3 regions of the Streptomyces sp. NPDC060002 genome follow, and region 3 is predicted to be linked to each of the others. Evidence: riboswitches for the same ligand, from Rfam matches in the RefSeq annotation. Region 3 holds a riboswitch; each other region holds the start of a gene.
What was found. A riboswitch is a leader RNA that binds a small molecule or an ion and turns the genes downstream of it on or off. The one in region 3 is predicted to bind cyclic di-AMP.
Positions count from the first base shown of each region.

Region 1: it holds a riboswitch for cyclic di-AMP, as region 3 does, so the genes downstream of both, ACFWBD_RS23525 (transglycosylase family protein) here and ACFWBD_RS10440 (transglycosylase SLT domain-containing protein) in region 3, are expected to answer to the same signal.
Region 2: it holds a riboswitch for cyclic di-AMP, as region 3 does, so the genes downstream of both, ACFWBD_RS02445 (LysM peptidoglycan-binding domain-containing M23 family metallopeptidase) here and ACFWBD_RS10440 (transglycosylase SLT domain-containing protein) in region 3, are expected to answer to the same signal.

Region 1 is NZ_JBHWUW010000027.1:61,538-66,950, forward strand. It holds gene eno (phosphopyruvate hydratase) at 107-1,393, opposite strand; gene ACFWBD_RS23525 (transglycosylase family protein) at 1,839-2,555, opposite strand; cyclic di-AMP (ydaO/yuaA leader) riboswitch at 2,559-2,745, opposite strand; gene ACFWBD_RS23530 (transglycosylase family protein) at 2,953-3,966, opposite strand; gene ACFWBD_RS23535 (cytochrome P450) at 4,172-5,413, opposite strand, start outside.
Region 2 is NZ_JBHWUW010000001.1:528,142-533,554, forward strand. It holds gene ACFWBD_RS02440 (hypothetical protein) at 1-563, opposite strand, end outside; gene ACFWBD_RS02445 (LysM peptidoglycan-binding domain-containing M23 family metallopeptidase) at 798-1,790, opposite strand; cyclic di-AMP (ydaO/yuaA leader) riboswitch at 1,795-1,989, opposite strand; gene ACFWBD_RS02450 (alpha-galactosidase) at 2,258-4,333, opposite strand; gene ACFWBD_RS02455 (tyrosine-protein phosphatase) at 4,557-5,354, shown strand; gene ACFWBD_RS02460 (DUF6126 family protein) at 5,403-5,413, opposite strand, start outside.
Region 3 is NZ_JBHWUW010000008.1:88,671-94,083, forward strand. It holds gene ACFWBD_RS10430 (GNAT family N-acetyltransferase) at 1-973, opposite strand, end outside; gene ACFWBD_RS10435 (HAD family hydrolase) at 1,264-2,088, shown strand; gene ACFWBD_RS10440 (transglycosylase SLT domain-containing protein) at 2,149-2,622, opposite strand; cyclic di-AMP (ydaO/yuaA leader) riboswitch at 2,626-2,854, opposite strand; gene ACFWBD_RS10445 (polyprenyl synthetase family protein) at 3,487-4,497, shown strand; gene ACFWBD_RS10450 (outer membrane lipoprotein carrier protein LolA) at 4,724-5,413, shown strand, end outside.

The sequences.
Region 1 (5,413 bases), on a different contig from region 3:
CCCGTCTCACACGTGCGTACGTCCCCGCACACGGTACGGGACCGGGTACGGGGACGTACGTACGACTGGCTAGGGCTTGGCCCGGTATGGGTCAACCCACCACGGGTCAGCCCTTGAAGCGGGGGAACGCCGAGCGGCCGGCGTACACCGCGGCGTCGTCGAGGATCTCCTCGATGCGCAGCAGCTGGTTGTACTTGGCGACGCGGTCCGAGCGGGCCGGGGCGCCGGTCTTGATCTGACCGCAGTTCACCGCGACCGCGAGGTCGGCGATGGTGACGTCCTCGGTCTCGCCGGAGCGGTGGGACATCATGCACTTGAAGCCGTTGCGCTGGGCCATCTCGACGGCGTCCAGGGTCTCGGTCAGCGAACCGATCTGGTTGACCTTGACGAGCAGGGCGTTGGCGGAGCCCTCCTCGATGCCGCGGGCCAGACGCTCGGGGTTGGTGACGAAGAGGTCGTCGCCGACGATCTGGACCTTGTCGCCCAGCTTGTCGGTGATGACCTTCCAGCCGGCCCAGTCGTCCTCGTACAGCGGGTCCTCGATGGAGACGAGCGGGTACGCGGAGACGAGCTCCTCGTAGTACTCGGTCATCTCGGCGGCCGAGCGCGACTTGCCCTCGAACTCGTACTTGCCGTCCTTGTAGAACTCGGACGCGGCGACGTCGAGCGCGAGCGCGATCTGCTCGCCGGGCACGTAACCGGCCTGCTTGATGGCCTCGAGGATGAGGTCGAGCGCGGCGCGGTTGGACTCCAGGTTCGGGGCGAAGCCGCCCTCGTCGCCGAGGCCGGTGGACAGGCCCTTGGTCTTCAGCACCTTCTTGAGGGTGTGGTAGACCTCGGCGCCCCAGCGCAGGGCCTCGGAGAAGGTCTCCGCGCCGATCGGGGCGATCATGAACTCCTGGATGTCCACGTTGGAGTCGGCGTGCGAGCCGCCGTTCAGGATGTTCATCATCGGCACCGGCAGCAGGTGCGCGTTGGGGCCGCCCAGGTAGCGGAACAGCGGCAGGTCGCTGGCCTCGGAGGCGGCGTGGGCGACGGCGAGCGAGACGCCGAGGATGGCGTTGGCGCCGAGCGAGCCCTTGTTGTCGGTGGCGTCCAGGTCGAACATGGCCTGGTCGATCAGGCGCTGCTCGGTGGCGTCGTAGCCGACGAGCTCCGGGCCGATCTGCTCGATGACGGCGAGGACGGCCTTCTCGACACCCTTGCCGAGGTAGCGGTTGGGGTCACCGTCGCGGAGCTCGATGGCCTCGAAGGCACCGGTGGAGGCGCCGGACGGAACGGCGGCACGACCCGTGCTGCCGTCGTCGAGGCCGACCTCGACCTCGACCGTGGGGTTGCCTCGGGAGTCCAGGATTTCCCGGGCTACGACGACGTCGATGGACGGCACGAGCATCTCCTTCTTGGGATGTGACGCTGGTTGTGCGGGGCCCAGGGACCGTGACGATCCCTTGCTGAGCCTTGCGACTAGAGCCTAACCGCCCCGGAGCCGTCGGCAGCCGACCGACCGTCCCGTGGACAGGGAGACCGTACCTATTGTTTCCGCCCGGAACAAAGGGGGTGGCCGAGAAAGGCCGACAGGAAGTGACGAACGGGCAAAGAGAAACCCCGCTCCGGTGCGTACGGGGGAACACGCACCGGAGCGGGGAGCCCGTGGGGACGGGGGGTGACCCTCACGAGGTCTTCAGTGTGCCGACCTCGGATGTGAGGGCGCTGTGGCTTCTCTTGGGGCCAGGTGTCACTTCACGTGCCATGACACTTCAGGCCCAGTGTCACGGCATGTGAAGTTGTCACTTCAGGCGCAGTGTCACTTCAGGCGCAGTGTCACTTCAGGCGCAGTGTCACTTCAGGTGCAGCTGCTGGCCCGGGTAGATGAGGTCCGCTTCGACGACGATGTCCTTGTTCAGCTCGAACAGCTTCGCCCAGCCGCCCTTGACCTTGTGCTTCTCGGCGATGGAGCTGAGGGTGTCGCCCTTGACGACCTTGTACTCGCCGTCGCCCTTCTTGACCTTCTCGCCGGTCGGGGTGGTGACCGTCTTGGAGGCGGCCGGGCGGTCGGTCGAGCGGGAGGCGCTCTGCTCCTCGGTCGAGCGGCTGCTGGTGCCGCCGCTGTTCGACGAGCTGGAGGAACCGGAGGAGCCGGCCGAGCCGGAGCTCGAGGAGCCGGCGCTGCCGCCGTTGTAGGCGGCGCCGGACAGGCCGGTGCCGCAGACCGGCCAGGCACCCTTGCCCTGGCCCGCGAGGACCTTCTCGCCGATGGCTATCTGCTGGGACTTGGAGGCCTGGTCGGCGGTGGAGGCGTAGGCGGTGCCGCCGTACGCGGCCCAGGTGGACGCCGAGAACTGGAGGCCGCCGTAGTAGCCGTTGCCGGTGTTGATGGACCAGTTGCCGCCGGCCTCGCACTGGGCGACCGCGTCCCACTCGGAGGCGGTGGCGGCGGAGGCGCTGCCGGCCGCCATCAGCGGGGCGGCGATGGCGACACCGGTGACGCCGGCGAGCGCGGCGACGCGGGTCGCCTTGGACGGGCGGCGGTGCTTGCCCTTGGCGGAAAACAGCATGGTGGATCCCCTCACCGACGCCTGCGAGGTGAGCTGTCGGGTTCGGGCCGTGTGAGTTGCCCGGCCACGTCCTCGTCCGCCGGAGCGCTGCTCCGTGGGAGGTGTGGCTTCACCCCGAGCCGTTCCGGTCGACCGACCGGCGCGGCACTTACCTTGGGTCCCCCGCTCCTGCCTGCGGCGCTTACGCGACGACTGTTCCCGGGTCGTCGCTGGCAGGATTCGGCGTTGCGACGGCCGGGGCTCGGGTTGCCGAGCGGCCTCGACCGTAGACACGCGATCGGCGGAATTTCAAAGACGATCAGGGCTTCTGAGACTCATCCCACACTTTCACCAAAACGGACATTCGGCGCGAAGCGTGACGTGAACTCCCGCTGTTTTTCTTGGGCTTTGCGCCCTATTACACCCCTGTGTCGAGGGTCTGACCGGCGGCGATGTTGCTCGGGTCGACGCCGATGAGGTCCCTGTTCTCGGCGTAGAGGGCGCGCCATCCGCCGTCGAGGCCAAGGGAGTCGGCGATGGACGCGAGGGAGTCGCCCTCCTGGACGACATAGGTGGCCGCGGCATGCCGGCCGGCGGAGGCGGTGGTGGTGCCGTCCACGCCGGTGTCGGTCGCGCTCTTGGTCGCCGCCTCGTCGGCGGTGGCGCCACGGTGGCGGCCGGAGCCGAGGGAGCTGGTGTCGACGAGGCTCCAAGAGCCCTCATCCTGGCCGGAATTGTCCGAGTCGCCCGTTTCCGGGGTCGCCGTGGGGGAACCGTCGCCCGTCGACCCGTCACCCCGGCCGCCGGAACCGCCGGACGTGCCGGAGTCATCCGTGGCGGCGGAGGAAGAGGACGAAGGGGAGGAAGTGGACGCCGAGGGCGAACCGGAGGAATCGGCGGACGAGTCGGACGATCCCGTCGAGGAGTCACCGCTCGTCGAGGAGCCCGAGGATCCGGACAACCCCCTGGACAGGTCGGACAATCCGGAAGACCCTGATGAGTCGGACGAGTCGGACGAGTCGTCCGCCACGCCGGTGTCCACGTTCAGTGCGCCGTTCTCCTGGGTGAGCCCGGAGGTCAGCCCGCAGGTGCCCCATGCCCCGATGCCGTCGGCCGCGAGCACCTTCTGCGCCACGGCGATCTGCTGGCTGCGGCTGGCCAGGTCCGGGCTCGTCGCGTAGTCGAGGCCGCCGTACGTCTCCCAGTCCTTCTGGGTGAGGCTCAGGCCGCCGTACTCGCCGTCGCCGTCGTCGGCGCTCCACGAGGCGCCGGTCTCGCACTGCGCCACCTTGTCCCACACCGTGCCGTCGGCCGCGCTCGCGCCGGAGGCGGCGAGCAGCGGGATGGCGATGGCGGAGCCCGTCACTCCGGCCGCGACAAGGAGGGCCGGGGCCTGGCGGGGGCGACGGTGACGACCGTTCCCGGAGAGCATGCGAGGGGCCTTTCTCTGGACAGCACTGACCGGCGCGGCGGGTGAGACCGATGTTCCGCGCTGACGAGTGAACGTATCGGCAGACGATCACTTGTCACAAGTTAATGCCGCGCAGATCACGTGAAGATCACAGACTTGAGTGTTGGTCACCTTTGCTCCGCCGAACGGTCACACTCCGGCTGACATCCGGTCAGACATGGACCGCTTATGAGCCGGATTGCACCGGAGTGAACTCGACCGGCAAAGTCCGCAATCCGCGCATGATGAGCCCACCGCGCCACCTCAACTCGGCCGGATCCACGGCCAGTCGGAGGTCGGGCAGCCGGGTCAGGAGGGTGGCCAGCGCGGTCTGGCCCTCCAGCCGGGCCAGCGGGGCGCCCAGGCAGTAGTGGATGCCATGGCCGTAGCCGAGGTGCTGGTTGTCGCGGCGGGACAGGTCGAGGGTGTCGGGGTCCGAGAAGCGCGCCGGGTCACGGTCGGCCGCCGCCAGTACGACGAGGACGGGGTCGCCCGGCGCGATGTCCTGCCCGCCGACGCTCAGCGGCTCGGTCGCGAACCGCCAGGTGGCGAGCTCCACGGGGCCGTCGTAGCGCAGGAGTTCCTCGACGCCGGTTTCGAGGAGGCCGCGGTCGCCGTCGTCCTCGGTGAGCGACCGCTGGAGGCGTTCGCGCTGCTCGGGGTGGGTGAGGAGGGCGTAGGTGCCGTTGCCGATGAGATTGACGGTCGTCTCGAAGCCGGCGAACAGCAGGATGAAGGCCATGGCGGCGGCCTCGTTCTCGGTGAGGTGCTCGCCATGGTCCGAGGCGCGGATCAGACCGGAGAGGAGGTCCTCGCCGGGAGCCGGGTCGGCGGGGAGCTCCGCGCGCTTGCGGTGGATGAGCTCCAGCAGGTACCCGCGCATCTTCTTCACCGACCGCGCGACCCCGCCCCTCGGGCCCCCGCCGTGCCGGATCATCATCCCCGCCCAGTCGCGGAAGTCGTCCTGGTCCTCGCGGGGGACGCCCAGGAGGTCGCAGATCGCGTAGATGGGGAGAGGAAAGGCGAAGTCGTGGATGAGGTCGGCACCGCCCTCGGCGGCGAACCGGTCGATGAGCTGATCCGTCAGCTCCTGGACGCGCGGCGCGAACTCGGCGACCCGGCGGGGCGTGAAGGCCTTGCTGACGAGCCGTCGCAGCCGGGTGTGGTCCGGCGGGTCGATGTTGAGCAGATGCGTCATCAGCTCGGCCTTGCGCTCACCGGGGATGCCGGTCTTGCCCTTGGCGTGCGCCGGTTCGTCATGATGCGCCGGGTTCTTGGAGAGCCGCTGGTCGGCGAGGGCCTGTTTCGCGTCGCCGTACCGGGTGACCAGCCAGGCCTCGACACCACTGGGCAACACGGTGCGGTGCACGGGCGCGTGCTCGCGCAGCCAGGCGTAGGCGGGGTAGGGGTCGGTCGCGAACTCCCAGGT
Region 2 (5,413 bases), on a different contig from region 3:
AGGCGCTCGCCGGTGAGCGTGTACGCCTCCAGCAGGTCCGGCCGGTCGCGGGTCCCGGACAGCCGGCTGACGACGAGCTCGTAGCGTCCGTCGCCGTCGAGGTCACCCGGCCAGGCGTGCTGCACGGTGTAGCCGTCGGCGCCGGCCAGCGGGATCTCGGCGTAGCCGTCGGTGAGGAGCAGGGCTGCCGGACTCGGCTTCTGCACATGCCCGTCGACGACGGCGCGGACGGTGTACGTCCCCGTCCCCCGGCTGTCGTCCTGATAGGTCGTCGATTTCCTGATCGGCTCCCGGTTGAGGCGGCGGCCGTTCTTGTAGACGTTGAAGGCGATGGCGTCGCCGTACCGCGCGTATTCGGTGCCGAGCAGCCGCCAGCTGAGGAAGGTCCCGTCGCCTGACGGGGTGGCGACCAGGCCGCGGTCGAGGTTCTCGACGATCCGGCGCGGGGTCCCGGCGGCGTGCCCGGGAGGCGCGGAGACGAGTCCGGCCAGCAGGGCCGCGACGGTGACGGCGGCCGCGGCGGCGGCGCCCTTGATGACGATGCGTCGGTCGACGCCGGACACAGGACCTCCGAGGAGCGATAGAAAGCGCTTGCTCACTGACGGGGATCACTGTGTCCCCACTCTGTCCCACCTGTCGATGGGGCGAGAAGGGCTGCCACAAGAACGCAATAGAACGATCATGAACGCGCGAACTCCCACACCGGCGCCGCCCGGACACGCCGAAGGCCGGACCCGGGGATCGGGGTCCGGCCTTGGGCCGCGTGTCAGGCGGGAGGTCGTCGGAGTCGGAGGGGATCAGCCGACGGAGACGCCGTGCGAGCGGAGGTAGGCGATCGGGTCCACGTCGGAGCCGTAGTCCGGGGTGGTGCGGATCTCGAAGTGCAGGTGCGGGCCGGTCACATTGCCGGTCGCGCCGGAGAGGCCGACCTGCTGGCCCGCGGTCACGGTCTGGCCGGCCGAGACGGAGAGCTGGGACAGGTGGGCGTACTGGGCGTAGTAGCCGTCGGCGAGCTTGATGACGACCTGGTTGCCGTACGCGCCGCCCCAGCCCGCGGAGACGACGGTGCCCGCACCCACGGCCTTGAGGGTGGTGCCGGTCGGGACGACGAAGTCGGTGCCGGTGTGGTAGCCGCTGGACCACATGCTGCCGGCCGTGTGGTAGGCGGTGCCGACGGTGGCGCCCCCCACCGGCAGCGTGTAGCCGCTGGAGGTACCGGTGCCGCTCTCGGCGGCCTGGGTGACCGTCTTCGAGGAGGACGAACCGGACGACGAGGAGGAAGAGGAGGAAGAGGAGGAAGAGGACGACGACTTGGTTCCGGACGCCTTCGACTTCGACGAGGAGGACGAGGAGGACGAGGAGGAACCGGAGGACGAGCCGGTGCCGCCGGTCGCGGAGGTCGCGGCCTTCTTGCCGATGGAGAGCTTCAGTCCGGGGTGGATCAGCGACGGGTCGCCGCCGACGGCCTGACGGTTGTCCTGGTAGAGCTTCTGCCAGCCGCCGCTGACGTTCTGGTCGTCGGCGATCTTCGAGAGATAGTCGCCGGACCGCACGGTGTAGGTCTTCGCCGTCGTGGCGGTGGCCGTCTTCTGCGCCACCGGCACGGACTGCACGGCCTTTTCCGGAACGGCCTGGGAAGCCGACTGGGAGACGGACTGCGCGGGGGCCGCGTGAGCGCCGGCGGCACCTATGAGCGGAAGGGCGAGCGCGGCGCCGCCGGTTCCGGCGACGGCGATGGAGCGAGTGAAGCGCTGGGGCTTCGGACGGCGGTGCTTACCCTTCGCGGGCATGGCGAATTCCTCTCCGGCGCCTGCGAGGTGAGCTGTCGGGTGCGGACTGGAGATGTCCGGCCGCGCCGAGGCGCGGCTTTACCCCAAAGCCTGTTCCGGAGACCGGAACAGGCGGTTGTGCCTGTGGGTCCCCCGCTCCTGCCACGTACGGGTGAGTGCGCGGGTTCCGGGCGGTGGCAGGATTCGGCGTCCGTCCGGATTGGTGTGGAACGTAAGCGACCAGGACGCACAGGGACAAGCAGAGGTTGTGCTGTTAACGCCTTTCTCTTGATCCGCTGCGAGATTCCCCGGTCACACTGCGTGAGTCAAAGGGCTCGTTCATCGGCAAGCACCCTTGAAAGCATGCGAATTACGTGGACATGGCGAACGACGCACGGTCACGGATATGACGCTGCTCACGTGACGGCTCTCCAGGTTCCTTTATTCCAGAGCGAGTTGGAACGAAGGATCCAATTCGGACAGAAACCTCAGATGCGACGCAGCCGGATAACCGTCGCATCAAGGTCGCCCCGCAGTGCGGTACGCAGTCCGTGGTGCAGCAGCACCGCCCCTCGGTGGACTTCGCCCGTTTCACGGCATTCGTACGACGCTGTCGGGTCGAGTCCGCGCAGCCGCAGCGCCGGAACGGGCTCGCCGAACCGCTGCGCCTGGAGCCAGGCGAGGACGACACTCTCGTCACCGCGCACATACTGGACGGCGCTCAGGCCGCCCGCCGGGGGCCGCAGCCGGTAGAGGTCGCCCTGCTGCACGAGGGGCCGGATCTCCTTGTAGAGGTCCACCCACCGACGCGCCTCGGCGAGCTCCTCCTCGCTCCACTCGGAGAGGTCCCCGCCGACGCCGAGCACGCCGGCCATGGCGCTGACGAACCGGAAGCGCAGCGAGCTGACCCGGCCGTTGAGCTGGGTGTTGGGACTGTCGGTGACCCACGCAGCCATGACCCGGGCGGGGTGGATCTGACTGAAGCCGTGCTGGATGTCGAGCCGGTCGAGCGGATCGGTGTTGTCGGAGGTCCACACCTGGTCGGTGCGGCTCATGATCCCGAGGTCGATGCGCCCGCCGCCGCCGGAGCAGGACTCGAAGGCGACCCCGGGGTGGGCCGCCCGCAGCCGGTCCAGGAGCGCGTACAGAGCCCGGACGTGGTCGACCCAGAGGCGCTGCGGGTAGGGGTCGTCCGGCCAGCCGGCGTCGGTGAAGCAGCGGTTGAAGTCCCACTTCACATAGTCGACGGGCGCGCTGGAGAGGAGTCCGTGGAGCTGCTCCCAGAGGTACTCCTGGACGTCCTCGCGCGCGAGGTTCAGCACGAGCTGATTGCGGAATTCCGTCCGCTTTCGTCCCGATTGGAACTGCACCCAGTCGGGGTGGGCCCGGTACAGCTCGCTGTCCGGGTTGACCATCTCGGGCTCGACCCAGATGCCGAACTGCATGCCGAGGCCGTGCACGTAGTCGGCGAGGGGCTTCAGTCCGCCCGGGAACCGGTCGGGGTTGGGCTGCCAGTCGCCGAGCCCGGCATGGTCGCCGGTGCGCGCCCCGAACCAGCCGTCGTCGACGACGAAGAGCTCCACGCCCATCGCGGCGGCCCGCCGGGCGAGCGTGCCCTGCTGCTCCTCGGAGATGTCGAAGTAGGTGGCCTCCCAGGAGTTGAACAGCACCGGCCGGTCCTGTTCGGCATCCGGGACGACGTACGCGCGCTGGTAGGCGTGCCAGGTGCGGCTCGCACCGCCGAAGCCGGCGTCGCTCCACAGTCCGGCGAAGACCGGTGTGGTGAAGGACTCCCCCGCGGCCAGCCGCAGCAGACCCGAGTCGTCGTACCCGGCGCCCCCGGTGATCTGTACGCGCGCGTCCGGGAGTTGGGCGACGGCGATCCGCCAGGAACCCGACCAGCCGAGGGCGCAGCCGTAGACCTCGCCGCGCTCCTCGGTCGCGTCGGTGTCCAGGGCGACCCAGGGCAGGTGCTGGTGCCCGGTGTGGCCGCGGCGGCTGCCGATGACCTGCTCCCCGTAGGTGAGGGGGGACCGGGTGAGCCGGGACTCGGCGGCCCAGCGGCCGTGCAGCTGCGACAGCCGCCAGTCGTCGCGCTCGGGCAGGGTCCAGGTGGCGGAGTCGGCGCGCAGCAGCTCCAGCGGCCGCTCACCGTCGTTGCGCAGGGTCGTCCAGCGCTCGACGACATCGCCCCGCATCCGGTAGTGCAGGGTGACGGTCAGCCCGGCGTCCCGGAACCGCAGCCGCAGCTCGCCGCCGTCGGCCTCGAAGCCCTCGTAGGACCACTCGGTGCCGCGTCGCTCGTCGGTGCGCACGGACAGGGCGGGCCGGACGAAGCGGGGTCCGCCCTCGACCGGGTACTCCTCCCGGCCGTCGAGCGGGGACTCGAAGGACGCCCCGCGCTCCGACGGCGGATGGCCGGCGAGCGCCTCGGCGTCCGCGAGCGCGATGCCCGGGCCCCAGTGCAGGTGGACCAGCTCGTCGCCCTCGGTGAGGTGGAGGGCGTAGCTGCTCGTCGGCCCGGAAAGGAGCCAGGTGCGGCCGTTGTCGGCGATCTCGGGCATCAAACCCCCACTGATTCGAACAGGTGCGATCAAGCACCAACATCATCGAATGCGGCCGGCCTGCCGGGCAACTTTCGGTGGACAACTCTTCACCTGGGCAGACGTGCGCGGTACCGCCCTGTGGACAACCCGTTGCCCGGGGAATCCATGTCGTATCGTCGGGGAGATGTCCCGTCGGCCACCACGAGCCGCGCCGACGGAGACCGGCAGCGAGGGAGCCCCCGTGACGCAGCAGATCCCGTCGACCGAGCCCGAGCTGGCCGCTGTGCGCAACTTCCGGGATGTGGGCGGTCTGCCGACCGTCGACGGCCGTAGGGTGCGGCACGGCGCGCTGTTCCGCAGCGGACATCTCGCGCACGCGACCGACGAGGACGCCGCGTTCCTCTCCGGCCTGGGCCTGCACACGATCTTCGACTTCCGCAACGCCGCGGACCAGAAGCTGGAGGGCCCGGACGTCGAACTGCCGGGCGTGCGCAATGTGAACCTGCCCCTGTCGGACCCCGCGGACGGCTCCGAGTTCTGGAAGATGGTGCGCGACGGCGAGATCGACCAGCTGCGCGCGATCCTCGGCGACGGCAAGGCCGCCGGCCGGATGATCGCCTCCTACCGCTCGATCATCAGGGAGCGGACGGCCGAGCACGCGCGGGTGCTGCACTCGCTCGCCGAGGACAGCGTCCCGGCCCTGATGCACTGCGCGGCGGGCAAGGACCGCGCCGGCCTGTCCATCGCGGTGACGCTGCTCGCCCTGGGCGTGGAGCGTGAGGCGATCCTCGCCGACTACCTGGAGTCCAACGCCAAGCACCGCCGTTACCGGGTGCGCCGCAGCGCCACCTCCGCCGAGGCCTACTCCCCCGAGGTCATGGAGCTGCTCGCTCCCCTCTTCGACGCGCGCGCGGAGTACCTCGCGGCGGCCGTGGAGACCATCGAGGAGATCTGGGGCGGCGTCGACGCCTATCTGGAGGAGGGCCTCGGGCTCTCCCCCGAGACCCGCGAGCGGCTGCGGGACCGGCTGCTCGACTGACACCGCGACCGGCACCGCGCCCCGGAGGCCGCACCGGCCCCCGGGGCTCTACTGGTTGG
Region 3 (5,413 bases):
GGGACGGCTCACGGCTGAGCCAGTAGAGCGCGGCGCCCACCCCCGGACGCGACCACGCTCCCTCGTACACGGGTAGCTCCCCGGTCTTCAGCGAGTCCTTGTACTCGGCCGCGCCCCGCCCCAGGTCGAGCAGGCCGATGCCCTCGGCGGCGGCCGACTCGGCCATCCGCAGATGCAGCACCAGGCCGGGTGAGAACTTCGCGAACTCCGGTTCGTACGAAGGGAACCAGCAGGCCAGGACGGTCGACGAACGCAGTCCGAAGTGCGCGGCGACCGGTTGGTCACCGGCGTACAGGACGGAGAGAGTGCCGGAGCACTCCGGCGCGCGCGTCGCGGAGAGCGCGTTCACGAGCCGGGTGATCCACTCCTGCGCGAACCGGTCCCGGCGGCCGGTCCTGCGGTACTGCGCGGACTTCCACGCCATGAGCGTGCGCAGCGCTGCCGGATCGCGTTCGTCGAACACGAACCGCAACTCCCCGACCTGACGCCCGAGCCTGCGCTCCTTGGCCAGAGTCGTCTTCAGGAACTTCGGCGACTGGGCGCGCAGCACGGACTCGTAGGTCTCGTAACCCTTTTCGACGTCGATGACATAGGAGGCGTACTCCTCGGCCGCGTGCGGGGTGAACAGCCCTTGCTCCGCCTCCAGGTTGTCGAAGGCGAAGCTCGACAGGGCACATGCCCGCATCAGTTCGTCGGCGTCCAGCCCGAGACCCGGGGCCAGCACCGCGCCCTGCGCGTCCGAGACGCCGTACGCGAGGGCCTGGCCCTGTCCGAGCAGGCCCCGCTCGTGGGGCAGGAAACCGACCGGCTCACGCCCCTCGTACACCACCGCCACCCGCGAGCGTGGCTGTACCAGGCCCACGGCGTCGGTGAACTCCGGTTCCATGAAGGGGTTTCGCGGAAGCGCCGACGCGGCACGCAGCGCGCGCCACCGCTCCCTCTCCCCCTCGCCGAGGTCCTGCGGCCTCAGCACACGAATGCGCCCACTGCTCAACCTGACCCCCCGATCAAGTCCCCCTGGACACCTGGACGGTACCGCTCCACCCGGGCGTCGCGGTAGGTAGCGTCCCATCTTGTTGCCAACCGGTGCAGAGGCCTACAACCGTCCGCAACCCGGCGATGTGCCAGAAAGCCGTTTCATCGAGTCGGCCGGCAGCCAGTCGTGAGCCTGGCGCACAAGGGGAGTTGGCAGAACAGGACAGGACCTGAACGTCGGCCGGTTCGTGTCGGACCCGGGGGGCCTGGGATCCGTATTCTCTGATCATGGCCGCACCCACCGCATATGCCGCGCGCACCGCGTACTCCCTCATCGCCACCGATCTGGACGGGACGCTGCTCCGCGGCGACGACACCTTCTCCGACCGGTCGCTCGACGCGCTCGCGCGGGTGGCGGCCGCCGGCGCACGCCACCTGGTGGTGACGGGACGGCCCGCGCCCCGGGTGCGCCCGCTGCTCGACCGGCTGCACAGCAGGGGGCTCGCGGTGTGCGGGCAGGGCGCGCAGTTGTACGACGCCGGCGCGGACCGTCTGCTGTGGTCGGTCACCCTGGACCGGGAGCTGGCCGAGACCGCGCTCGGCAAGATCGAGGCGGAGGTGGGGCAGTTGTACGCGGCCGTCGACCAGGACGGTGTCGACGGGCTGACGCTCATCGAGCCGGGCTACCGGATGCCGCACCCGACACTGCCCGCCCTGCGCGTCGGCCGGCGCGACGACCTGTGGTGCGAGCCGATCAGCAAGGTGCTGCTGCGCCATCCCACGCTGTCCGACGACGAGTTGGCGTCGACGGCCCGCTCGGTGGTCGGTTCGCTGGCCACGGTCACCATGTCGGGGCCGGGCACGGTCGAACTCCAGCCCTGCGGGATCACCAAGGCGACGGGTCTGGCCCTGGCCGCCGAACATCTGGGGCTGCGGCCCGAGGACACCGTCGCGTTCGGGGACATGCCCAACGACATCCCGATGTTCGACTGGGCGGCTCGTGGTGTCGCCATGGCCAACGCCCATCCGGAACTCAAGGCGGTGGCCGACGAGGTGACGACGTCGAACGAGGACGACGGCGTGGCCGTCGTCCTCGAACAACTGTTTCCGTAACCGGCTACCGGCTACCGGCTGTCGCCTGCCGACGCCGGCGACCGGGCCCGGGCGGGACGGTCAGTACGCGCCGAACACGTTGTCGATCGAGCCGTAGCGCGCGGCCGCGTAGTTGCAGGCGGCGGTGATGTTCGCGACCGGGTCGTACGAGTCCCACGACGTGCCGTTGACGTGGTAGGCGCGGAACGTCGGGTCGATGACCTGGAGCAGCCCCTTGGACGGGATGCCCGCGGCCGCGTTGGAGTCCCAGAGGTTGATGGCGTTGGGGTTGCCGGAGGACTCGCGGATGACGTTGCGGTAGATGCCGTTGTACGTCCCCGGGATGCCGTGCTGCCCCATGACCTGGAGGGAGGCACGGATCCAGCCGTCGAGGTTGTTGGCGTAGCCGAGGCTGGTGGCCGTGGAGACGGCCGGAGTCGCCGCGGAGGCGGTGGTCGCCCCGAGGACGGGGAGAGCGAGCACGGCCGCGCCGGTGACGGCGACGGCGAGCGTGCGGACGAAACGGTTGCGGCGCGGCTGAGCGGCAGCGGGCATGACGATTTTCCTCTCCGGCGCCTGCGAGGTGAGCTGTCGGGTTCGGGCGGGAGCTGCCCGGTCGCGTCCTGACGGTCGCGACTTGACCCCAAGCCGTACCGGCCTGTCCGAAACATCTCGGGTATCCAAGACATCCGGAAAATCCGTTTCGGCGACTTACCTGGTTCCCCCGCTCCTGCCGAGCGGTGTCGATGGGTGTGCGGGCGGCGGCAGGATTCGGCGTTCCACCCGACAGGCCGGGAACGTATGCGAGAGCACATGTCCGAAACAAGTACCGGATTCACAGATCACCCCTATTGACCTTGGTCTGTGACCTATGAGGTGCTTGATCCTTTGTGGGTGCAAACCTTCAACTTGCTTACGGGGTGCGGAGAATCGGTGAACGTCGAGGTCGGACCGGATCTCCCTGAGGGGTGAGCCAAGTCACCAGCATTCACAAGAGCGGCGAATCGGGCAATAGCCCCAACTCATCGTTAAAGGACCGGCAATGGACCGCGGAGGGAAATCGCCCGGAGTTGCCCCCGGCGCGTCGAGGGGGAGGCTGAAGGGAATGCGTGATGGTCGTCACGTGAAGAGGGGGTGACCGCGCCCGTCACCTCGACGGGCGCCCCGGTCCGGGACGTGAATCTCCGCTTCCCGGAAACTCTCTCCATGTCCGCTCATATGAGCTGATCGAAAACATATCGGGCGTGATCCGATAGCGCCTGGCCTGCGAGGCGCCTCCCGGGCGAGCCATTCGAGCCCGCGGGACGTGGGGGCTATCGGTGATCGAAACGTGACCGGATACGCTGACTTGAGTGATGGCAGAGACCTATCGACAAACCGCGTAATCGCCAGTAGACACCAGCAGACAGGAGACCCCTCGTGACCGTCGTCGGGCCGTTCGGGCTGAGCGTGCGGGACCAGGCTCTGGAAGCCGATGTCCAGGCCGGATTGGCGGCTGTCGAGGAAGGCTTGCTCGAGGCCACCAAGAGTGAGGTCCCGTTCATCACGGAGGCCGCCCAGCACCTCGTACGCGCGGGCGGCAAGCGGTTCCGGCCGCTGCTCGTGGTGCTCGCGTCGCAGTTCGGGGACCCGTACGCGCCGGGTGTCGTGCCGTCGGCCGTCGTGGTGGAGCTGACCCACCTGGCCACGCTGTACCACGACGACGTGATGGACGAGGCGGCCGTGCGGCGCGGGGTGTCCAGCGCCAACACCCGCTGGGGGAACTCCGTCGCCGTCCTCACGGGCGACTTCCTCTTCGCTCGCGCCTCCCACATCCTGGCCGACCTCGGGCCGGAGGCGGTACGGGTACAGGCGGAGGCGTTCGAGCGGCTGGTCACCGGGCAGATCCTGGAGACCGCGGGTCCGACGGACGGGCGGGACCCGGTCGACCACTACCTCGACGTGCTCGGCGGCAAGACGGGTTCGCTGGTGGCGGTGGCCTGCCGGTTCGGGGCGATGATGTCCGGCGCCGACGACACGGTCGTCGACGTGCTCACGCAGTACGGCGAGCGGCTCGGCGTCGCCTTCCAGCTCGCGGACGACGTCCTGGACATCGCCTCCGACTCGCACGAGTCGGGCAAGACGCCGGGCACGGACCTGCGCGAGGGCGTTCCCACGCTGCCCGTGCTGCGGCTGCGGGAGCGGGCGGCGCGGCTGTCGCTGCCCGAGGACATCGCCCTGTGCGAGCTGCTGGACTCCGACCTGACCGACGACGCCCGGCACACCGAGGCGCTGGAGGCGCTCCGGGCCCACCCGGCGCTGGAGCAGGCCCGCCGGGACACCGTGCGGTACGCGAAGGAAGCGCGGTCCGCGTTGGCGCCGCTGCGGGAGTGCGACGCGAAGGCGGCGCTGATGGAACTCTGCGACGCGGTGGTCCACCGGGCGGGCTGACCCCGGCGACCCCTACGGGTCGGACGGCGGCTCGTCACCTTCGTGTCATACCGCAGGCGTATGTGGAGTTGAGCCCTCGGGCTGACGCTTCCCCGTGGCCGATTTGGTCAGATGGGAACCACGGAAAACACCACTCCTCACCGATTCGGGTGAGAATGGCGGCTTGGGGTGGGGACGTACAAGCGCGAGATGACCAGCCGCCGCCGACGACGGAGGTAAGGCACACATGGCACCGAAGGCATCCGACGACACCACGACCGGCGGGGAGCCGACCGGCGGGGAAACCGACGAGCTGCGCCTCGGACGGCGCAAGGCCGCACGGTACATCGTCCCGGTCACCGTGATCGGTGTCGCGGCGGCGACGATCGGGCTGGTCCCGGCGCTCGCCGACTCCGGCGACCCCGACCTGCCGAAGATCACCGCACAGCAGCTCCTCGACAAGATCGCCGCTTCGGACGTACAGCAGCTGTCCGGAACGGTGAAGATCAGCACCGATCTCGGGCTGCCCGACCTCGGCGGACTGGAGAGCGGGCTCCTCTCGGGAGCCACCGGACAGGGCGGTGACGGCTCGTCCGCCGATCCGTCCACCAAGCTCACCGAACTCGCCGCCGGCACGCACACCCTGCGCGTCGCCGCCGACGGCCCGGACCGGCAGAAGCTCTCGCTGCTGGAGAACGCCGCCGAGTACAGCGTCATCCACAACGGCAAGGACGTGTGGGGGTACGACAGCGCGTCCAACGAGGTCTACCACTCGACCGCAGGCGAGAGCTCTGGCAAGGGCTCCGGGAAGGCGGAGACCCCCGTCCCCGCCACGCCCAAGGAGCTCACCGAGGACGCTCTGAAGGCGGTCGACGACACGACCTCCGTGACCGTCGACGGCACCGTCCAGGTCGCCGGGCGTGACGCCTACAAGCTG